3 regions of the Actimicrobium antarcticum genome follow, and region 2 is predicted to be linked to each of the others. Evidence: predicted binding sites of a transcription regulator. Region 2 holds the regulator's gene; each other region holds the start of a gene.
The links. The regulator LexA, encoded in region 2, represses DNA repair genes until DNA is damaged. The targets are predictions, from matches to a motif close to ACTGTATNNNNATACAGT.

Region 1: the regulator LexA is predicted to act here: its motif matches at 5,017-5,034, upstream of ABD720_RS00045 (error-prone DNA polymerase).
Region 3: the regulator LexA is predicted to act here: its motif matches at 1,721-1,738, upstream of ABD720_RS06000 (LexA family protein).

Annotation. Positions count from the first base shown of each region.
Region 1 covers NZ_BAAAZE010000001.1:8,775-16,252, reverse strand. The annotation lists gene ABD720_RS00060 (amidohydrolase family protein) at 1-887, shown strand, start outside; gene ABD720_RS00055 (tetratricopeptide repeat protein) at 1,057-1,884, opposite strand; gene ABD720_RS00050 (chemotaxis protein CheW) at 2,043-4,691, opposite strand; gene ABD720_RS00045 (error-prone DNA polymerase) at 5,047-7,478, shown strand, end outside.
Region 2 covers NZ_BAAAZE010000001.1:207,382-214,859, reverse strand. The annotation lists gene ABD720_RS00960 (DEAD/DEAH box helicase) at 1-531, opposite strand, end outside; gene ABD720_RS00955 (inositol monophosphatase family protein) at 761-1,558, opposite strand; gene ABD720_RS00950 (RNA methyltransferase) at 1,676-2,440, shown strand; gene lexA (transcriptional repressor LexA) at 2,464-3,114, opposite strand; gene rpsF (30S ribosomal protein S6) at 3,335-3,703, shown strand; gene priB (primosomal replication protein N) at 3,719-4,039, shown strand; gene rpsR (30S ribosomal protein S18) at 4,026-4,316, shown strand; gene rplI (50S ribosomal protein L9) at 4,354-4,806, shown strand; gene ABD720_RS00920 (replicative DNA helicase) at 4,971-6,410, shown strand; gene ABD720_RS00915 (DUF47 domain-containing protein) at 6,451-7,077, shown strand; gene ABD720_RS00910 (inorganic phosphate transporter) at 7,146-7,478, shown strand, end outside.
Region 3 covers NZ_BAAAZE010000006.1:11,448-18,925, reverse strand. The annotation lists gene ABD720_RS06010 (RES family NAD+ phosphorylase) at 1-216, shown strand, start outside; gene ABD720_RS06005 (aldo/keto reductase) at 409-1,461, opposite strand; gene ABD720_RS06000 (LexA family protein) at 1,758-2,234, shown strand; gene ABD720_RS05995 (Y-family DNA polymerase) at 2,227-3,540, shown strand; gene ABD720_RS05990 (hypothetical protein) at 3,507-4,316, shown strand; gene ABD720_RS05985 (hypothetical protein) at 4,309-4,449, shown strand; gene ABD720_RS05980 (hypothetical protein) at 4,830-5,087, opposite strand; gene pcaD (3-oxoadipate enol-lactonase) at 5,648-6,427, opposite strand; gene ABD720_RS05970 (YciI family protein) at 6,453-6,749, opposite strand; gene catC (muconolactone Delta-isomerase) at 6,764-7,048, opposite strand; gene ABD720_RS05960 (3-hydroxyacyl-CoA dehydrogenase) at 7,210-7,478, opposite strand, start outside.

The sequences.
Region 1 (7,478 bases), 200 kb from region 2:
CCGAAACACTCGATGCATTCCTGGGCGATGTGCAGCGTCTCACTGCGCGCTATCACGACACCTCCCCCAACGCCATGCGCCGCGTGGTGATGGCCCCCACCACACCACCCTACTCGATGGCACCCGCCGAGTTGGTGGAGTGCGCCCGCACCGCGCGCAGCCTGGGCATCCGCCTGCACTCGCACCTGTCGGAAACCGTGAGCTACCAGGACACCACCCATTCCATGCACGGCATGAGCCCCGTGCGCTTCGTGGCCGAGCACGAGTGGCTGGGCAGCGATGTCTGGTTTGCCCATTTGGTGAAGCTGGATGCGGAAGAGATTGCCCTGCTGGGCAGCACCGGCACCGGCATCGCCCACTGCCCCCAGAGCAACGGCCGCCTGGGTAGCGGCATCGCACCCATCATGGCGCTGCAGGCGGCGGGCGTACCGATCTCCATCGGCGTGGACGGTGCCGCGTCCAACGAGGCCGCCGACATGATCTCGGAAGTGCACGCCGCATGGCTGATGCAGCGCGCCGCTGCGGGCGAACGCAGCTTGCCGACATACCGCGGTGGCCAGGGCGAAGACGACCGCACCGCAGTCAGCGCCGACGACGTGGTGTCCTGGGGCACTTCGGGCGGTGCGAAAGTGCTGGGACTGGACGCGATCGGTACGCTGGAACCGGGCATGTCGGCAGACATTGCGCTCTACGCGCTGGAAGACCCGCGCTACTTCGGCTTGCACGATGTGGCAGTGGGGCCGGTCGCAAGTGGGGGACGGCCAATGTTAAAAGGCCTGTGGGTGAACGGTCGGCAGGTGGTGGATAGCGATGCACTCAACAACGTTGACGTCATGGAATTGAGGGCGCAGGCGCGCCAGGCAGTGCGAAAGCTGATGACGCTGTGAGACGCTGCCTGACCGCTGTGGTTGTAGTCGGATTCGGCTGGCAATGATCTTGCCAGCCGGACAATCTGGCCAATGGGACCAGAAATCAATTGTGTGCAAACAGACACCGCGCGGGAAAAGTTCAACCCGTAACGCGCAGAATAGCGACGCAAGCCGCTCGCCGGCAGAATCAGCGGGCGACGCCTTTTTTCAGCGCACTGGTAGCCAATACGTGCCCCTGCGCCGCAGCGCGGTGCAACCACGCGTCTGCCTCTTCGGGATTGCGTGTTTGCCCCTTCCCGGTCTGCAGCATCACGGCAAGGGCGTACTGCGCGTCGGCATCGCCACTTTCAGCTGCCTGACGGAACAGTACTGCAGCCTGGTCAAGATCACGCGGCACACCCTGACCTACCTCGAACATCCAGCCCAGCCGGGATTGCGAACGGGTGTCGCCGGCCTGCGCCAGACGCTGAAAAATTGCCGCCGCCTCGCTGTATTGTCCGGCTGCATGCAAGGTCTCTGCATCATAAAAAGCCTGGTCGCGCGGCGTTCTGTGTGCAGCATTCCTTAGCGCAAGACGCGCTGCCGCATCGGTATCTCCCTGCGCAGCTGCCGCAGTCAGCCAGCGATCTGCACGCGCATCGTCTTTCGGAATTTTTACTCCGGCCGAATACAGCAGGCCGAGCCGATATTGGGCGCGAGGACTACCGGCCTCGGCGGCTTGTTCGTAATGGCGAAGCGCCTCCGGCATGCTCTGGGGTTCGCCCAGTCCGTCTTCGCTGAGGATGCCCAGATTGAAACTCGCATCGGCATTACCACGCTGCGCCAGCGCTTCCCAGATCATGCGTGCGTTATCGTAATGCGCCATTTTGAACTCGGCGTAGCCCTTGTAGTTGCCGATTACCGGATTGCGCACGATCTCAACCAGGTCGATTTCGTCGGCATGAACTAGCGGCCCATGCGAGGCAAGTAACGCAAAAACAAGCACTGCAGAACGTATTCCGATGGAGTTCGCCATGTCGATCCTGACTGCAAGGGTGGGAGAAGTGGGAATGCGAACGGCTGCCGCAGTGCGTACACGGCAGGGTTGCGCCGCACTGCGCCCGACTATAGCAGTGCCCGGACTATCCGGCAGAAGCGCCGGTTAGCCCGCAACACCTGCCCGACATGTCGATGTCAATGCGATCCGGCCTTCTGGGCGTTGCCGCCGGTCGATGAATACCCTGCCGGCTGCAGCGCGTACACATTGTCCGGCAACTCTGGCGCGGCGTTCGCCGGTGCCATCAGCACCCCAAACAGATAGGCAAGATCGACCACCTGTATCAGCAAGTTATCTTCCTCGGCCTGAATAACCTGCCGGACCAGCATGCCATTGCCAGTGGCCTGGCCACCCATGGGCGTAGCCACCAGTTGTGCCGGATCGAACCTGCCGACGCCGTGCAATTGCGTCACCAGCAAACCGATCGAGCGCTGGCCTAAGCGCACGACAATAATCTGGCTTCGGCTGTCCTGCACGGTCGGCTTGCCCGACAAAAATGCACCCAGATCGAAGACCCAGACAAAGTCGTCCGACATGCCGGGTTGACTACCCACCACCGGAAGAATACCCAGGCAGCCAGCGCCAGCGCCGATCGACATCGGTGACACACCCGCGGCGGGCAATGCCTCACGCACGTGTTCAGCAGGTATCGCGAGTAACGCATTGTCCAGATAGAAGGTGGCGAATTCCAGACCATCCAGCATCCCCGGCACCGACGTGAAGCGCGCTACTGGTTCAGTGTTCCCGACGCTGCCCTGGGCGACAGGCCCAACCGCGGCAATCACGACAGCAATGACATCGGCACTCGCATCCCCGGAATACGCATCGGAGACCTTGAATTCGCGATAACCATGCGACGCCGTGCATCCCACCAGTGCATAGCTGCCATCGTGTGTCACGATCCGCGACGTGCTGCAACCGCTGCCCGGCGCCAGAAAACTGCTATCGACATCCAGCGTGCCGCCCACCGGGCGAGACGGATCGGTACTGGCAATAATCACGCCGCGCCGATCCACGAAAAACGCCCGGGTATCGGCCTGGGTTTCAGTCTTGCCACCCAGGCCGCCGCACAACATCGCCGAGAATTCCGGTCCTGCATCGAACACGATGCCAATGCCACCAATAACCTCGGTATCGCGATCCGGATGCCGAATCGCCGCGTGATACACATACGTCGGCATGTCGCCATACAAGGTCGACGGCTCGAATGGCGATACGTAATAATCCTGACCGGTGCGCAACGCCGTCACCTGGCCCAGCGATACCGCATCGATGGTCGTACCGATACCCTCCCCGGTGCTGGCAATGATCATCCCATTTCGGTCATACACGAACAGGCACGTGTAGACCGAGTACAACCCGTTGATGGTCGCCAGGATGCGCGTCATGTTGTCGATATCCCCGGCACTGCGCTGCGTGACTGCCAGCAAGCGGCGCAGTTCAGGCGTCAGCGCCCACCAGCGGCAATCGTTGGCACGCTCATACAGATTGCGGTCCAGCAGATCGACCAACAGGTGCGTGACGAACTCTGTATCACGCAGACCCGATGCCAGTACCGTATCGAACAGATCACGGATCGATTCCGCAAACAGCGCATTGCTGCGCGCTCCTGTCTCACTGATCTGCTCGAGGATGGTCTTGAGACGGCCCAGACCTGCATCCTGTCCGGTGGTCATGACCTGACCGTTCCATACCACCCGCCGGATGGTTTCGGACGCACTATCGGCGGCACGCATGATGCCGAACAGCGGCGGGCAGAATGCATGGGCATGCGACAGCACGCCATTTGCCAGCGCCGGCGCAAGCTGGTCAAGCAACGTTGCCTGCTTGCCACCGAAAGCGATATCGACAGGAATCATGACCTGGCCCTGCCAGCCGGCTGGCCCCGGGTAACCCTGGTAGCCTTGCGAGCTGATCGTGCACACCAGATACTCGCGGCCGCCGAACATCATCAACCCCGGCACGTCACTGGCATTGACCGGCACCAGCGTTCCCAGTGGCATCCAGTACGTATCGGCACTGGCGATGACACGATTATCACCATCGAGCAACAGCATGTTCGAGCGATCGCCGGGGTCGCCATGCGTCGAAAAAATCCGTCCCATCTCTTCCTCGAAGGCAAAGCTCAGGCACAGCACACCAATCACCGCCCCGGTATCGGGATGACACAGCCGACGCGAATAGATGAGCGCATTGCGCTTGTCCGGACACAGGTCGCTGGCGCGAAAGGTTTCGACATAGGTATCGCAAACAAGTGTCCGGGCAATCAGTGCGTCACGACTACTATCGAGTGCGGATTGCGGGTCCAGTTGCACCAGCACACGACCACTGGTGTCGAGCAGGATGATCTCGTCATAGACCGTGTATTTGTCGCGGTAAGCGCACAATCGGCGCCGCACTGCATCGGTATCACTGGTGATGCCGGCCACGAACAGGCAGAGCTCGCGATCGGTGGCCAGGAAGCCGACATCGGCGGTGCGCTCGAACAGGTTGCGTACCACGATCTCGATGATATAACCCGCAGTCGTGGCCAGTGCGGCGTGGGCATTGCGCAGCTTTTCACGGGCCAGATTGATGACCAGTTCTTCTTCCAGCTGGCGAAAGCGGGCACGGGTCGCGGCCATCGTCGGCAAAATCGTGCCCGCCTCGCGCGGACAATTCATCCGCGCCGAGGATTCGATCATGTGCCACATCAGATTTACTTCATGCAAGGCCTGTTCGCATTTGGCGACATCACGCATGTAGGGAAGAAACGGCTCTATGGGAAAAGAATCACGCGTAGGCATGGGGGGCTCGCACAAGTTGACATCGGGCTGCTCGGAACGGGTAACAAGTCGGTGTTCAATGTGCGACGGGGCGCAAGGCATGACCAACTATTGGAACAAATAACTACTTTTGGTATTCGTCATTTATGACTATAGGGCAACTAAATACTCTTGCGCAAGCAATGAAGCTTCCAAAAAGAAATGACTTGCGCTGGTGCGGTCGACGCCCTGAAGCGGTGCATCAAAGTATCGTGCATGGTGCACGCCGGAAAGCTCCAGCCACTCGGTAAAACCATGCCGCCACTGAAAAAAGTAGGGAGAGATTGAGAAAAATCATCGCAACTTAACTGTGTTTATATACAGTATTATTCATGTCATGCCACTTCTCCTCCCTCTTTATGCCGAGCTGCACTGCCTGTCGAACTACACCTTCCTGCGCGGTGCCTCGCATCCCGAAGAACTAGTCGAGCGAGCCTGCGACCTTGGCTATGCCGGACTCGCCATGACCGATGAATGTTCGTTGGCAGGTGTCGTGCGGGCCCATATCGCCGCAAAAAAATGCGCCCTGCCCCTGATCATCGGTACCGAAGTCACGCTCGACTGCGGCATCAGGTTGCTACTGCTGGCAACCAGTCGCGACGGCTATGGCAATCTGTCCCAACTGATTACCGACGGACGGCGGCGTTCCGGCAAGGGCTTTTATCAGCTGGACATGCCTGATTTCATGACTGGGGAGCTCAATGGTTTGCCGGACTGCCTGGCGATCTGGCTGCCGCAACACACCCATTCCGACGCACTGATGCAGCAACAGGCGGGTTGGCTGGGACGTGTTTTCCCTGCCCGCAGCTGGATCGGCGTAGAGCTGTTGCACCACATTGAGGATGATGTGTGGTTGCAACGCCTGACCCGCTTGTCGCACTCCAGCGACTTGCCGCTGGTGGCCAGCGGTGATGTCCACATGCATGTGCGTTCGCGCAAGCCTTTGCAGGACACGGTGACCGCCATCCGGCTGGGCAAGTCGATCGCCGAATGCGGCCTCGACCTGCAACCGAACGCCGAACAGCACTTGCGCTCGCGCGTGCGCCTGGGCCAGCTGTATCCACGCGCATTGCTGGAACAAACACTCGTGATCGCGCAACGCTGCACGTTTTCACTGGATGAATTGCGCTATGAATATCCCCTTGAAATCGTCCCTGACGGTGAAACCGAAGACGGCTACCTGCGGCGGTTGACCTATGAAGGCGCGATGCGGCGCTTCCCCGGCGGCATGCCGGCCAAGGTACAGGAACAGATCGAACATGAACTCGCACTGATCCGGGACCTGGTCTATGCGCCGTATTTCCTGACGGTGTACGACATCGTGCGTTTTGCGCGCAGTCAGGACATCCTGTGCCAGGGCCGCGGCTCTGCGGCCAATTCGGCGGTCTGTTATTGCCTCGGCATTACCGAAGTCGATCCCGACCGGATGTCGGTGCTGTTCGAGCGCTTCATTTCGAAAGAGCGCAACGAGCCGCCGGATATCGATGTCGATTTCGAACATCAGCGGCGCGAAGAAGTGATCCAGTACATCTACCAGAAATACGGCCGCCATCGCGCTGCACTGACTGGTGTGCACATTACTTACCGGCCACGCTCGGCACTCAAAGATGTAGGCAAGGCGCTTGGCATCGACTTTGAACAGATCAATCGACTATCGCGCTCGCATCAATGGTGGGATGGGCGCGAAGTCATGGGTGAGCGATTGCGCGAATGCGGCTTCGACCCGGATGCGCCGGTGGTGCAAAAACTGATGGTCCTGACGCAAACGCTGATCGGCTTTCCGCGCCATCTGTCCCAGCATCCCGGCGGGTTCGTCATTGCACGCGACAATCTGGCCCGACTGGTCCCGATCGAAAATGCATCGATGCCGGACCGCAGCGTCATCGAATGGGACAAGAATGATCTCGATGCACTGGGTATCCTGAAGATCGATGTGCTGGCTCTGGGCATGCTGTCGGCAATCCGGCGCGCGCTGGATATGGTCGGCTTGCGGCGCGGCGAAGTCTTCACGATGCAGGATGTACCTGCCGAAGACCCGGAGACCTACGCTATGATTTGTGCCGCCGATACCGTGGGCGTATTCCAGATCGAGTCACGTGCGCAAATGTCGATGTTGCCGCGCCTGCGTCCCGACAAGTTCTACCACCTGGTGATCGAAGTCGCGATCGTGCGGCCGGGCCCCATTCAGGGCGGCATGGTGCATCCGTACCTGCGTCGCCGGCAAGGGCTGGAACAACCGGTCTACGCCAACGCCGACATGAAAACCGCGCTGGAACGTACGCTGGGAGTACCGATTTTTCAGGAGCAGGTGATGCAGGTGGTGATGCTGGCAGCGGGTTTCACACCGGGCCAGGCGGATGACCTGCGTCGATCGATGGCCGCATGGAAACGCAAAGGCGGCATACAGAAATTCCGTGAGCCGGTGATCAGCGGCATGCTGGCGCGTGGCTATGCACTGGAATTCGCCGAAAGCATTTTCAGCCAGATCGAAGGCTTCGGCGAATACGGTTTTCCCGAATCACACGCCGCCAGTTTTGCGCTCCTGGTGTATGTCTCTGCATGGATCAAGCGGCATGAACCGGCGGCGTTCCTGGCGGCGCTGCTCAATTCACAACCGATGGGATTTTACGGACCATCGCAACTGGTCCAGGACGCCCGGCGCCACGGAGTGCGCGTACTACCGGTCGACGTGATGGTCAGCGACGTTGACTGCACATTGGAAGAACATGGCGATGAACGCAATGCCACCCAGCCCGATGTCCGGCTCGG
Region 2 (7,478 bases):
CAGGATTTTCTTGATGTCCTTGATGAAGCCCATGTCCAGCATGCGGTCGGCTTCGTCGAGGATCAGGATCTCGACCTGCGACAGATTCACGGTGCCTTGCTGCATGTGATCGAGCAGACGGCCAGGGGTCGCTACCAGGATATCGACGCCGTGCTTCAACAGCTTGATTTGCGGATTGATACCGACGCCACCGAAGATCACGGCCGAGGTCAGTTTCAGATATTTGCCGTAGGTACGGACACTTTCTTCAACCTGCGCAGCGAGTTCGCGTGTCGGGGTCAGGATCAGTGCGCGGATCGGGCGGGTTGCGGTATTGGTGGTTGGTGCAGCGGCGCCGGTGGACAGGCGATGCAGGATCGGCAGCGTGAAGCCGGCGGTTTTTCCTGTACCGGTCTGTGCACCCGCCAGCAAATCGCCACCCAGCAGGACGGCAGGAATCGCCTGTGCCTGAATCGGGGTAGGGACGGTGTAGCCGTGTTCGGTGACGGCGCGCACGATATCGGCAGACAAGCCGAGTTGAGCAAATGACATAGGGACTTTATAGAAATATTGGCCTGTCGCCATGATGGGCGCCAGTCGCAGGCAAACGGATTAGGATGCTGAGGTCAGTAGACAGCGGCAAGGTGACTGGACGATTTGCCGCGTAGGCGAAGTATAGCAGCGCTTGCTTGCAGGGAAGGGATAAACCGGCGTGGCGCGCCCCGGATTGCACATCCGGATGGCGAGCGTGGGAAGGGCACGACCACGTGCCCCTGAAGACTTACTTCTTTGCGAACGGTGACAGCGCGGCGACCATCTGGGCAAAGATTTTTGGGGTGCCCGCAATGACTTCGTCCTTGTACAGATAGTCCGATTCGCCGGCAAACGTGCCGACGATGCCGCCCGCTTCGGTCACCATCAGCGATCCTGCAGCCATGTCCCACGGCTTCAGGCCTTTTTCAAAAAAGCCATCCAGACGACCAGCAGCGACATACGCCAGATCCAGTGCGGCAGCGCCCGGACGACGCAGGCCGGCGCATTTTTGCGTCATGATCCGGAACATGTCGATATATTCTTCCAGGCCTTGCATGTTACGGAACGGGAAGCCGGTGCCGATCAGCGAGTCTTGCATGCGATCACGTTTGGTGACGCGCAAACGCTTGTCGTTGAGGAACGCGCCAGCACCTTTCGATGCGGTAAACAAGTCGTTGCGGGTCGGGTCGTAAATGACGGCCTGGGTGATGATGCCGCGCTGCTGCAATGCGATCGACACGCAGTACTGCGGAAAGCCGTGGATGAAGTTCGTGGTGCCATCGAGCGGATCGATGATCCAGACATTCTCGTTGTCGTCGTGCAGGTTCTCCGATGCGCCGGATTCTTCGGCGAGGATGGCATGGGTCGGATAGGCGTTGGTCAGAATCTCTATGATCGCCTGCTCGGCAGCCTGGTCGACATCGGTCACGAAGTCATTCGGTGACTTCTCGACATACTTGACCTTGTCGATGTCGAATGAAGCACGGTTGATGATCGCGGCGGCGCGACGCGCAGCCTTGATCGCTGTGTTGAGCATGGGATTCATAGCGGTTCCGTTAAAATGGCGGCGCCGTCGCAATCGGACGGGCCACCTAAATTGAAATTAATGAGCGATGCGACATCGTTTAATCCTCCAACGTGCCGCGCAATGGCGCCATTTTAAATGAACCCAGACCAATTCGACACGTCTCTTTTTACCCGCCTGCGATTCGTGCTGGTGGAAACCAGCCGACCAGGCAATATTGGCGCCGCGGCGCGTGCCATGAAAACCATGGGATTTTCCGATCTGGTGCTGGTCAATCCACGGTTTCCGGATGCTGCCAGCCAGGAGGAAGCGGTTGCCTTTGCCAGTGGCGCGCAGGATGTATTGTCCGGTGCCCGGATCGTTGGCTCGATCGAGGAAGCGCTGATGGATTGCAATTTTGCGGCAGCGGTCAGCGCCAGATTGCGGGAGTTCTCGCCGCCCGTAACGGCACCGCGCGAACTGGCTGCCGAACTGGCCGGCAACGTGAGCTTGAAAGCTGCTCTTGTGTTTGGTAACGAACGCTTCGGCCTGCCCAATGAGATCGTCGAAAAGTGCAATGTGCTGATTAACATCCCCGCCAATCCGGCGTATTCATCACTGAATCTGGGACAGGCCGTGCAGGTGCTGGCTTACGAATGCCGGGTGGCCGCTTTGGGCGATGGCCACATCGATAGCCCGGTCGGCTTTCACGGTGATGCGGCAAGTTTGATCCAGGTCGACGGGATGTACCAGCATCTGGAAGAAGCGCTGGTGGCAATTGATTTCCTGAATCCGGACAGCCCGAAAAAACTGATGCCGCGGTTGAAGCGGATGTTTTCACGGACTGGTCTGGAAGTCGAGGAGGTCAATATCCTGCGCGGCATCGCCAAAAAGATTTTGTCCTCGCTGCCGGTTAAAAAATGATGTGGTCGTGATCGACTGTCAAATCAGTTCCACGATCGCAGCAATCCCACCGCCAGTCCTTCCAGCGAAAATTCATCGCGCTCCGGGTCCACCCGAATAGGTTGGAAGTCGGGGTTTTCGGGAAGCAGTTCGATCATCGTATCGGTTTTGCGATACCGCTTGACGGTGACATCGTCACCCAGTCGCGCAACCACGATCTGGCCATTGCGCGCGCTGTCGGATTTTTTGACGGCAATCAGGTCGCCATCAAAAATGCCAGCGTCGCGCATCGACATCCCACGCACCTTCAGTAAGTAGTCGGGCTTTGCCGAGAACAGGGCCGGGTCTACCTGGTAGGTGGCTTCGACGTGCTCCTGCGCGAGGATAGGGGAGCCGGCAGCGACCCGACCGATCAGCGGCAGGCTGAGCTGGAGCAGGGCAGGGTGCGGCAAGACCAACTGGCGTGGCGCGCGTTCGGTATCGTTCTTCAGCAGCCGAATGCCGCGTGACGTGCCGGGTGAAATTTCGATGGCACCTTTGCGGGCCAGAGCCTGCAAATGCTCTTCGGCCGCATTGGCGGAACGAAAGCCCAGTTCTTTGGCGATTTCGGCCCTTGTCGGCGGAAAGCCCGTGTTGTCGATTGCATCCTTGATGAGACCAAGGATTTGTTCCTGGCGCGCGGTGAGCTTGATCATGGAGGTGGCTTTGCTGTTTAGGTGAACAGCCTGTAGTTTTATACAGTGCGACCTCGAACGCAAGGAGATTTATCAATGAAAACCAGGTCTTTTCGGCGATAAGTGTCTGTAGACGTTGAGTTTTGTCAGGTTTGCGGTTACTCTTGCCGACTTTCCTCTTCCCACACTCGTCTTGACGCCGAGGTGGGCGATTTTTTCAATCCGTCCAACAGGAGATTGCATGCGTCATTATGAAATAGTATTTATCGTCCATCCGGATCAAAGCGAGCAAGTGCCCGCGATGATCGAACGCTACAAGGCCATCGTTGCGGCCCATAGCGGTGTTGTCCACCGTGTGGAAGATTGGGGTCGTCGTCAGATGGCTTACCTGATCCAGAAGCTCGCCAAGGCACACTATGTTTGCATGAACATCGAATGCGACAACGAGACCCTCGTCGAAATCGAAACCGGTTTCAAATTCAATGATGCAGTCCTGCGTCACCTGACCGTCAAGTTGAAGAAAGCGGAAACCACGCCTTCGCCAATGATGAAGGCAGTGCAAAAGGAAGATGCGGCCAAGAGCCATCGTTCCGAGGCACCTGCAGCGTAATTGTTACCAGGAAGAGTGAATCAGCTTCAGTTTGTTGGCAGCATTGCCGAGCGTGAAATCATGCGCTACACACCGGCAGGCATCCCGATCGTGTCCGCGAAATTGCAGCACACGTCGCAACAAACCGAAGCACGCGTCGAACGGCTGGTCGAGTTTGAAATTTCTGCCATAGCAGCAGGTGAAATTTCAGGTCGATTCAATCAGGCCCAATTGGGTCAGGCGTTTCAGTTCACCGGTTTCCTGGCACGCAAGAACCGCAATAGCAGAAGTCTCGTGTTTCACATCATTGATTTCGAACCCACCCTAGATACAGGAGCCTCAAATGGCATTCGGTAAAAAATTCGACAAGAACAAGCTCAAGCTCAAAGAAAAACGCAAGCAACAGAATCCATTGTTCAAGCGCAAGAAGTTCTGCCGCTTCACCGCAGCACACGTTGAACAAGTCGACTACAAAGACGTCGATACGCTGAAGGATTTCGTTCAGGAAAACGGCAAGATCATGCCAGCCCGCCTGACCGGTACCCGCGCTCACTATCAACGCCAGGTCGACACGGCAATCAAGCGCGCTCGTTTCCTCGCGCTGCTGCCGTACACCGATCTGCACCACGCGTAATTGACGTCAACTTCAATTACTCAATTCGGAGAAAAACATGCAAATCATTTTGTTAGAAAAAGTCATTAACCTTGGCAATCTTGGCGAAGTCGTCAAGGTCAAGGACGGTTACGCACGTAACTTCCTGATCCCGCAACGCATGGCACGTCGTGCTACGACCAGCGCTGTTGCCGAGTTCGAAGTCAAGCGCGCAGAACTGGAAAAGATCGCTGAAGAGAAGCTGGTTGCTTGCCAGGCGCAAGGCGAGAAGCTGGCCGGCATGACCGTTCAGATCACGCAGAAATCAGGCGTCGACGGCCGCCTGTTCGGTTCAGTCACCAATGCCGATATCGCTGACGCATTGAGCAAGCAAGGCTTCGCGGTTGAGAAAGCGCAAGTCCGCTTGCCACAAGGTCCGTTGAAGACGACTGGTGATCATCCCGTATCGGTTGCCCTGCATACCGACGTGGTTGTTGAAGTCACTGTTGCCGTACTGGGTCAGCACGCTTAAGTCTTAGCCTGCCTGTTCTGAAAAAGCCGGATTCGTCCGGCTTTTTTACGTCCGGCGCGACCTTGTCCTGTGTGCGGGCGATGCATGAAAAACGCATTGTTGCGATACTAAAATTGCTGTGATGCAGCCCAAATCAGTCGGGTTCAGCAGGTATAATTCGCGCCATGAACAAACGCGACCGACCCGATTCACGCTCTGACTCCCGCTTCGATTCCCGCTCCGACTCGCGCCCGGACGATCAGGTAGATGCGCTGCGCGTGCCCCCGCATTCGATCGAAGCCGAGCAATCCGTCCTTGGCGGTTTGCTGCTCGATAACGCCGCCTGGGATCGTATTGCCGATTTCGTCCACCAGGATGACTTCTATCGCTACGACCATCGCCTGATTTTCCAGCACATCGTCAAATTGATTAACGGCTCCAAACCAGCCGACGTGATCACGGTGTTCGAGTCCCTGACCAGCACCGGCAAAGGCGAGGAGGTCGGTGGTCTGTCCTACCTGAATGCACTGGCCCAGAACACGCCGTCGGCCGCAAATATCCGGCGCTATGCCGAAATCGTGCGTGACCGTGGCGTGCTGCGCAAACTGATTACCGTGGCCGATGAAATCTCGGGCCAGGCATTCAATCCGCAGGGCAAGGAAGTCAAGCAGATGCTTGATGAAGCCGAATCGAAGATCTTTGCAATCGCGGAAGAGGGCTCGCGTGGCGCCCAGGGTTTTCAGGAAATCCAGCCACTGCTGACGCAAGTCGTCGAACGGATCGATGAACTCTACAACCGCGACAATCAAAGCGACATCACCGGAGTGCCCACCGGTTTTGCCGATCTCGACAAGATGACGTCCGGCCTGCAACCCGGCGACCTGATCATCGTGGCCGGACGGCCATCGATGGGAAAGACCGCGTTCTCGATCAACATCGGCGAGAACGTCGCGATCGATACGGGTTTGCCGGTCGCGGTGTTTTCCATGGAGATGGGTGGTACCCAGCTGGCCATGCGGATGCTGGGTTCGGTCGGGCGGCTGGATCAACATCGGCTGCGCACCGGCAAGCTGGCCGACGAAGACTGGCCACGCCTGACCCATGCGATCCAGAAAATGAACGATGCCCAGCTGTATATCGATGAAACGCCGGCGCTCAATTCGATCGAATTGCGGGCCCGCTCCCGGCGTCTGTCGCGCCAGTGCGGCAAGCTCGGCCTGATCATCATCGACTACTTGCAACTGATGTCTGGAAACGGCGCCGGCGAAAATCGCGCGACCGAAATTTCCGAAATTTCTCGGAATCTGAAAGGGCTGGCCAAGGAATTGAATTGTCCGGTGATCGCCTTGTCGCAGCTCAATCGCTCGCTCGAACAACGTCCCAACAAGCGTCCGGTGATGTCCGACTTGCGCGAATCGGGCGCAATCGAGCAGGATGCCGACGTGATCCTGTTCATCTACCGCGACGAAGTCTACAACCCCGATTCTCCCGATAAGGGCACTGCCGAAATCATTATCGGCAAACAGCGTAACGGACCCATCGGCAGCATCCGCCTGACCTTCATGGGGCAATACACCAAGTTCGATAACTATACGGGTAACGCGCCCCTGTACGGCGGCGACTAAAACCCTTCTTTACCCCCCCAAGAAAATTGAGAGAGACACCATGTTCGGACGACTGATGCCCACAGAGGGAAAATTTTTCGAATTGTTCAACCAGCATGCCGATTTATGCGTCAAGGGTGCGAAGGAAATGGTCGCATTGATGACCAACTTCGACGACCTCGAAATGCGCGTGCATGCCATCGAGGGGATCGAAAAGGAAGCCGACAAGGTTACTCACAACACGATCGAGATGTTGCACAAGACCTTCATCACGCCGCTCGATCGCGACGATATTCACAAGCTGATTGTGCGCATGGATGACATTCTCGATCTGCTAGAAGACGCTGCACAAACGATTTCGCTGTACGACATCAAGGCCATCACGCCGGAAGCCAAACGTCTGGCCGAGCTGTGCCTGATGTGCGCCGAAAAAGTCCAGGCGGCGGTCGGACTGCTGCATAACATGGACAATTCGCGCGAGATCCTGACCTTGTGTACCGAGATTGATCGCCTTGAGTCCGATGCTGACCACGTCATGCGTGCGGCGATGTCGAAGCTGTTTCGGGATGAGCCGGATGTGCGCAACCTGATCAAGCTGAAAGCGATATACGAAATACTGGAAACGGTCACTGATCGCTGCGAGGACGTTGCCAATATCATCGAAGGCATCATTGTCGAAAACGCCTGACCTGCGCCAGTGCTCGTGTAGCCAGCACTTCGTCCATTCGTCAATTCGTCGCGTTCAGAAAAGACTTCATGCATACCCTTCAGATCAGTATTTATACCCTCGCATTCCTGATTGCCCTGGCACTCGTTTTCGATTTCATGAATGGTTTTCATGATGCTGCGAATGCCATCGCAACGGTCGTGTCGACCGGCGTATTGAAACCCCAGCAGGCGGTAGCGATGGCGGCCACCTTCAATTTTGTCGCCATCCTCGTGTTCCAGCTGAAGGTCGCCACGACGATAGGAAAGGGCACCATCGATCCTGCGGTGATCGATCACTACGTCGTGTTCGGTGCGTTGATGGGGGCAATTGCCTGGAATTTCATCACCTGGTATTACGGTATTCCGTCGTCGTCGTCCCAC
Region 3 (7,478 bases), on a different contig from region 2:
CTACCCGGCGGATGGGACGCCATACCGGCCGGACTGACTGCCAGGGCAGCCGGAGACGCCTGGATCAACTCGGGCATGTCGGCGCTCTTCCTGGTACCGTCCGTCATCGTCCCCGACGAATACAATGTGTTGATCAACCCGCAGCACGTCGATGCTGCAGCAATCGTTGCGACGACTGTTAAGCGCTGGATTTACGATCCCCGATTCTTTCCCTGAGAGCCGGTTCGCCGCCGAAACGTGGTCGTCGGCGCAACGCAATCCAAGCGTTCTGGGTGACTGCTACCGCATGAAATCGACAAACTGCATCGCCTGATTGCGTTCAGGACGATCGTGTTTTGTGTCGGTCGAAAAATTGAGAACAGCAGACGGGTGCAGCCTCCTGCAACCTGTCACTGCGGCATCAACCTGCTATGCGTTCCGATGCGGTTGGTCCAGCAAGGCCAGGCGTGCGGCACCTTGACGCGCAATCATCCAGCCAGGATATTCGGCCGGCAACGCACTGACTTTCTCCAGCATGTCCAATTGCGCCGTCGACAGGACAACCCGCGTTGCGGCGATATTGTCGCTCAGCTGGTCCGGTCGATTGGCACCGATGATGACGCTGGTCACGACCGGCTGGTGGAGCAGCCAGGCCAGGGCAATCTGTGCCACGGAAACACCCTTCTCATCCGCTATCACGCGCATCACATCGATCACCGCATAGGCACGATCACGGTCGACTGGCGGGAAATCAAAACTGGCACGCCGACCGTCGCCGGCACTTTCGTTCGACCGGTCATATTTGCCTGACAACAGGCCACCGGCAAGCGGACTCCATACCATCAGCCCGACACCTTCAGAGAGCATCATCGGCACGAGCTCGCGTTCCAGATCCCGGCTGGCCACCGTGTAATGCGCCTGCAGCGAGACGAAGCGCGCAAGGTGATCGCGCTCGGCGATACCGAGCGCTTTGGTGATCTGCCAGGCGGCCCAGTTCGATACCCCGACATAGCGGACATGGCCGTGCTGGACCAGATTGTCGAGCGCATGCAATTGCTCGTCCATCGGCGTGACCGCATCGAAGCCGTGAATCTGGTACAGGTCGATATGCTCGACCTGGAGCCGACGCAGACTGGCTTTGCAGGCATCGATCAAATGCACACGCGAGGTGCCACCCTGATTCGGTCCTGTCCCCATCGGGCCAAATGCCTTCGTCGCGAGAACAATGTCGTTGCGCGCGATGCCGAGATTGCGCAGTGCCTGGCCAGTAATCTGTTCCGATAGCCCGCCGGCGTAGACGTCGGCGGTATCGATGAAATTGATGCCGCCATCGATGGCGGTGCGCACCATCTTGTCCGCATCGACTTGCTGCAACTGGCCGATTTTGCTCCACATGTCACCGCCGGTGCCGCCAAATGTCATGGTGCCGAGACAGAGTTCCGAGACGAACAAACCGGTGCGACCGAGTGTTTTCATGCGCATGTTGAGACTCCTTGGTGATGGGATGTGATGTCGAATAGATGGCTTTTTGCCTTTACCCCTCCTCTCGCCTTGACGTGCCGGAGCGCTAACCGGGTTATTGATGCGCCTGCATTGAGCGCTACCCACCGGTCTTTGCGAAGGGTTCTCCTGGCGCGATCAGCATCAAGGCCGAGTGCGGCACCAGGGGTGCACTGCTTGCCAGCCTTCAATAACTGTTCAGTGGAAACAAAACACCCAACGTTGTTGCAACTCCATATACACTGTATATAAACACAGTATCTTGATGGAAACTAGCGATGACCACCCTTCTCACCCTGCCCGACCTCTCGCTAATAACGGACGCAACCCGCGGCCTTATTCCCGTGAGCGCCTGCGCGCCCGTTTGCCTGCGCCCGTTGTTTGGCCAGCGCGTCTCCGCCGGCTTCCCCTCCCCGGCCGAGGAGTATCTCGAAAAAGGTCTCGACCTCAACACCTACCTGGTGCGCAACAAGACCGCAACCTTCTACTTCCGCGTCCAGGGCGACAGCATGGTCGGCGCGCGCATTTTTGACGGTGACATGGTCGTGGTAGACCGCTCGATCTCTCCGAAACATCGCAACATCGTGCTGGCGGTGGTCAATGCCGATTACACGATCAAGCGCCTGCACAAACGTGCTGGCGTCATCGAGTTGCGCGCAGAAAATCCGCGCTATGCGCCGATCCAGTTTGGCGAAGGCGAGACGCTGGAAATCTGGGGCGTCGTGGTCGGCGTGGTGTGCCGTTTCGATGCCTGACCCGGAACTATCGGCGACCACCAGGCTCTTCGCGCTGGTCGATGTCAACAATTGCTACGTCAGCTGCGAGCGGGTCTTTAATCCCTCTCTGGAGGGAAAGCCCGTTGTCATTCTCTCTAACAATGACGGATGCGCCGTCGCCCGTTCGGCAGAGGTCAAGACGCTGGGCGTCAAGATGGGCGAACCCTGGTTCAAGCTCAAGGACCTGGCGAAGCAGCACGGCATCATCGCCCTGAGCAGCAATTACGCCCTCTACGGCGACATGAGCAACCGGATCATGACCGTCCTGCGCGATTTCAGCCCCGATGTGGAGGTCTACAGCATCGATGAATCCTTCCTCGGACTCAACGGCCTGGGGAGCCTGTGGGACTCGCCGACGGCCATGGGGCAATCGATCCGGCAGCGCATCAGGCAATGGGTCGGCGTGCCGGTGTGCGTCGGTATCGGTAACAGCAAAACGCTCGCGAAACTGGCCAACCATATTGCGAAGAAAAGACCGGACTTCGATAGCGTCTGCGACCTGTCCTCGATGACCAGGCAGGATCGCGACGCCCTTTTTTCGACGATCGATGTCGGCGAGGTCTGGGGCATTGGACGGCGACTTTCCGAGCACTTGAGAGCGTCCGGCATCGACACGGTGGCACAGCTGCGTGATGCGTCGCCGGCATGGCTGCGCTCACGGTTCGGCGTTGTCATCGAGCGTACCGTCAACGAACTCAACGGACTCTCGTGCCTTGCCCTCGAAGATGTCGCGCCGGCGAAAAAACAGATCATTGCATCCAGATCGTTTGGGCAGCCCGTACTCACCATCGACGAGCTCGGGGAATCGGTCTCGAACTACATGACGCGTGCGGCCGAAAAACTGCGACGCCAGAATGGCGTCTGCGAAGCGATCCAGGTATTCGTGCAGACGAACCCCTTCAAGGCATCGGATCGGCAGTACAGCAACGGTGTCGTGGTGCCGCTCCCCAATGCCTCGTGCGACACACGGTTACTCATCCGAGCAGCGTTGTTCGGGCTGGCGCAGATCTACCGGCCAGGGTATTACTACAAAAAAGCCGGCGTGATCCTGCAGGGTATCTCTGGCGCCTCAGGGCAGCAGCAATCGCTGTTCACCACCTACGGCGACGGTGCCGCCTCGGAGGCCATGATGCGCACGCTCGACACCCTGAATCAGCGCTTTGGCAAGGGCGCGGTCAGCATCGCATCGGCCGGCACCCGCAACGACTGGGCCATGAAGCGCGAAAGGAAGACGCCCGATTACACGACCAGTTGGGACGAATTGCCAGTCGCAAGGGCAAACTGACGCGGCAAACCTGTAGTGTCGTTGGTAAATTCGGAGACCACACAGGTATCCACAGCGATCTGCACGGCACGCAAGACAGCGCCAACCAAGTAGCGATGATCACCCGGACCGGCTCTACTTTGCATGAAACGTCAATGAGGATTCATGCAGTGGAACTGCTACCCACCACCATCGTCGCAGGGCCGTCGCTTCTGACAAGGGCATCCGCCCTGGATCAGGTGGTCGGAAAGCTGCGCGCCGGCAAGGTATACCGCCGGGAGGATTTGGCGTACGTTTCCAATGCCGTTGACCGGCACCTCCGCGAAATGGTGTCTGGCGGCGCACTGAAGCGACTGGCACAGGGGCTCTACTACGCGCCAAAAAAATCCGTGTACGGCACGCTACCCCCTGACGATCAGGAGTTGCTTGCCACCTTCCTGCGCGACAAGGATTTTTTGGTGTTTTCCCTGTCCAGCTACAACACGCTGGGCTTGGGAACATCACAGCTTTATAACAAAACCCTGGTGTACAACCACAAGCGGCATGGCATCTTTTCGTTCGGAAACCGCCAGTTTGATTGCCGCGTGAAGCCGCGTTTTCCAAAGACGCTCACGCCAGAATTCTTGCTGGTTGATATGGTCAACAATCTGGACGAATTGGCTGAAGACAGGAACCTGGTACTTCAGATGGTGGTGCGCAAGTTGCCCGGTTTCGATCAGGCCAAATTGAAGCGTGCCGTTTCAAATTACGGCTCTGCTGCCACCCGGAAAAGTTTCGCAAGGTGGCAGGATGGCTGAATTCCTGCATGCGCGCAGCGACTTTAACGAGTTGCTGGCTATCGTGGCCGAACAACGCGGGATTGATCCGGTGCTGGGCGAAAAGGATTACTGGATCATGCCAAAGCATGAGGCGGTATCCCTGGACGACTAATGCTACTTCGACTAATGCTACTTCAATACTGAAGTCCCTTCGTCCTACGTCCGAAACACTTCCAGGGAATCCCGCCGGTATGAGTTTAGTGGCAACCCTTGGGGGCGCGCAACCACTCTGATGGAATCTGTACTACGACCACTCGACCATAGAAAAGGGGGCCCATCAGGGCTACCGGAAAGCGCGGAAGACACCATTGCTGGGACCGCCGAACCTACTCCGCCGTTTAGTCGGCTTAAAATTAGCCTAGCCGACGGTCTTCCGGGAGTCAATAAAACCCACCTTGCACAAGATAACCGTGTCAGCTTTAAAGCGACCACGCTGTTGCAGAACGCAGACCCGCCGACTTTCCTGCAAGAGTCCGGACCTGACCCTTCCCCTCAAACATAAGTTTGAAATACAGTCTGGCAAAGTGTATTTGTTCCATGTTCTTTCTCGTCTTCTGACAAAACGCCCGTGATGTTTTGCGCTATCCACCATCTTGCCAGCGGAATGATGGACAGGGTGATCGACGCTTTCTGGCGGCAGCCATGCTCAATCCGGTAGCCGCGTTGTCTGGCGGCCAATCCAGTGCACCAGCAGGAAAACATCAGCAAGATCGCCAACCGCGCGGGATCGCGGGTGTGACTCTCGGACAAGCCCACTCCCCGGCGGATCGATGCGGAGTGCCTGTCCGTCTTGAACGTCAAACTTACGGCGTACTCCCCGTCATCATAAGTTCCGCAGCTGCTGGCTTGGGGGCCGGTACGACCTATGGTGCGCGTGCGATTGGCTGCTGGTGACTGACGACTGTCCTTGTTACGAAGATGCCGGAGCAAATGGCCGATGTGATAAGCAACCGCTTCTGATTGCAGTTTGGGGTCTGAGGTGCAGTGGAACGTTTATGGAAAGCTTCATACAACCGTTCCACTGCACCTCAAACCCCAACATGGCGCGGACATCGCCAAGGTGCAGGAATGGCTGGGACATACCAGCATCGCGACAACCCGGATTTACGATCGACGGACAACTCGGCCAGAGGACAGTCCGACCTTCAAGGTCAGTTTTTGACATGTAATAGTTGATAGCGACATATGTGCGTTGGTGTAACTTGGCGGTGTTGTGCGGTGGCGCATTACTTTGACGACCAGGTAGTAGTTCTTCATCGTCCGGGCTGCTGGGTCTCTGGTTGAATTTGCCCTGTCAATCGGTACTAATCCTACTGCTGCAAAAAAGTCAGCAAGGCCGCAGTGTATCGCTCTGGCTGCTGCAGGTTAGACAGATGCGCCGCTTCCAGTTCGACATATTTGGCTCCCGCAATCGACGACACGAGATAGGCGCTGTCAGCTGGCGGCGTAGGCAAATCGCCGCTGCCGCCAATCACCAGTGTAGGCGCCGTGATGTGCTTGAGCGCCTCGCGCAAATCCGCATCGCGAACCGCACAGCAACTGGCCGCATAACCGGCTGCTGGCGTCGCGCTCAACATCGCTTCCAATTGCGCCACCTGCTGGGCATGCTGTTGTGCAAACTCCGGAGTCAGCCAGCGCGAGACCACCGCCGGTGCAATCGATGCGACTCCGTCGGCCAATACTTTCTGGGCGCGCGTGGTCCAGTTTTCCGGCGGGCCGATCAGGCTCGCGGTGTTGGACAGCACTAGCCGTTTGATGCGCTGCGGGTGCGTGCTGGCCAGCCACATGCCGGTAATCCCGCCCATCGACAAACCGCAAAAATGTGTCTGCTGAATGCCGAGATAATCAAGTAAGTCGATCACATCGGCACCTAGCTGTGCGATGGTGTAAGGACCTGGCGTGACCTGCGACTGGCCGTGACCGCGGGTGTCGTAACGCAACAGCCGGAAATATTCGGCCAGCTTGGTCGCTTGCGGCGCCCACATATCGAGTGTGGTGCCGAGCGAATTGGAGAGCACCAGCACCGGCTTGGCGGCGTCACCTTCAAGCTGGTAATGGATGCGGACATCGGGAAGGTCGGCGTAGGGCATGTTGATTTTTAACCTCGGTTAATTTTTACAGAAAATTCTGACCTGCCACATACGCCTTGCGCCAGCGCGTGATGCGCACTTGCGCAAACAGATCAACCCGTGAGAATGGATCGGTGGCAATGAATTCTTCGGCTGCTGCGCGCGTGTCGACATCGACGATATAAATGCCGCCACCGGCATCGCTGCCGTCATCATTGAGCTTGGCGCCGCAGGCCAGCAATTGGGTTGCGTGGGTGGCAAGGTATTGCAAGTGTTCGTCGCGGGTTTGCTTGCGCAGTTGCTGTTGATCCGGTTTGTCCCAGGTTTCTATCATGTATGGCATGGCATGCTCCCTGATCAGTTTGCAGCCAGCGCCGACGGATGCTGCGCCAGCGGCGTCACTTCGATCTGCATGAACGGATAAAGCGGCAGCGTCGAGAGCAGCTGATGCAGTTCATCGTTACTGTCAACATCGAATACGCTGACATTCGCGTACTGGCCGACCACGCGCCACAGATGGCGCCACTTGCCGCTTTGCTGCAACGTCAACGCCAGCGCTTTTTCGTTCGACTTCAGCAGGTCGGCGCGCTCTGTTGGCATCGAATCGGGGATAGTTACCTGCATGCGAACGTGAAATAACATGATGTTCCTTTCATTAACAAGACCAGAAAAATTCATTATCAGGAATGACGAACAAAAAAACCAAACTTGAAAGTACCGTCCTTCCCGCCTGCGTGGGAACGACGGATTTATGTATTACCTGCTGGTCCTCATCAGTCAGCGGCCCAACTCCAATAGCGTCGTTACTGCTGGCCGGCGTGTTTTTTGCGGTCGCGCGCCAGCGCCATCAAGCCGCGGTCACGCCAGTTGACGCGCTCCTGCCATTGATCGATCGGCAGCGCGGCGCGGCGCTGCTGCACAACCTCAGCCACCAGTTGCGGTGTCCATGGATCGTGCTGGCCGCGTTCGGCGCCCATTCTTGCATACGCCGGACCCATTTTTTGCGCATGCGAGGCGATGCCGCCACGCGTGTTTAAATCCACGGTTTCGAATGGACCGACCACCGACCAGC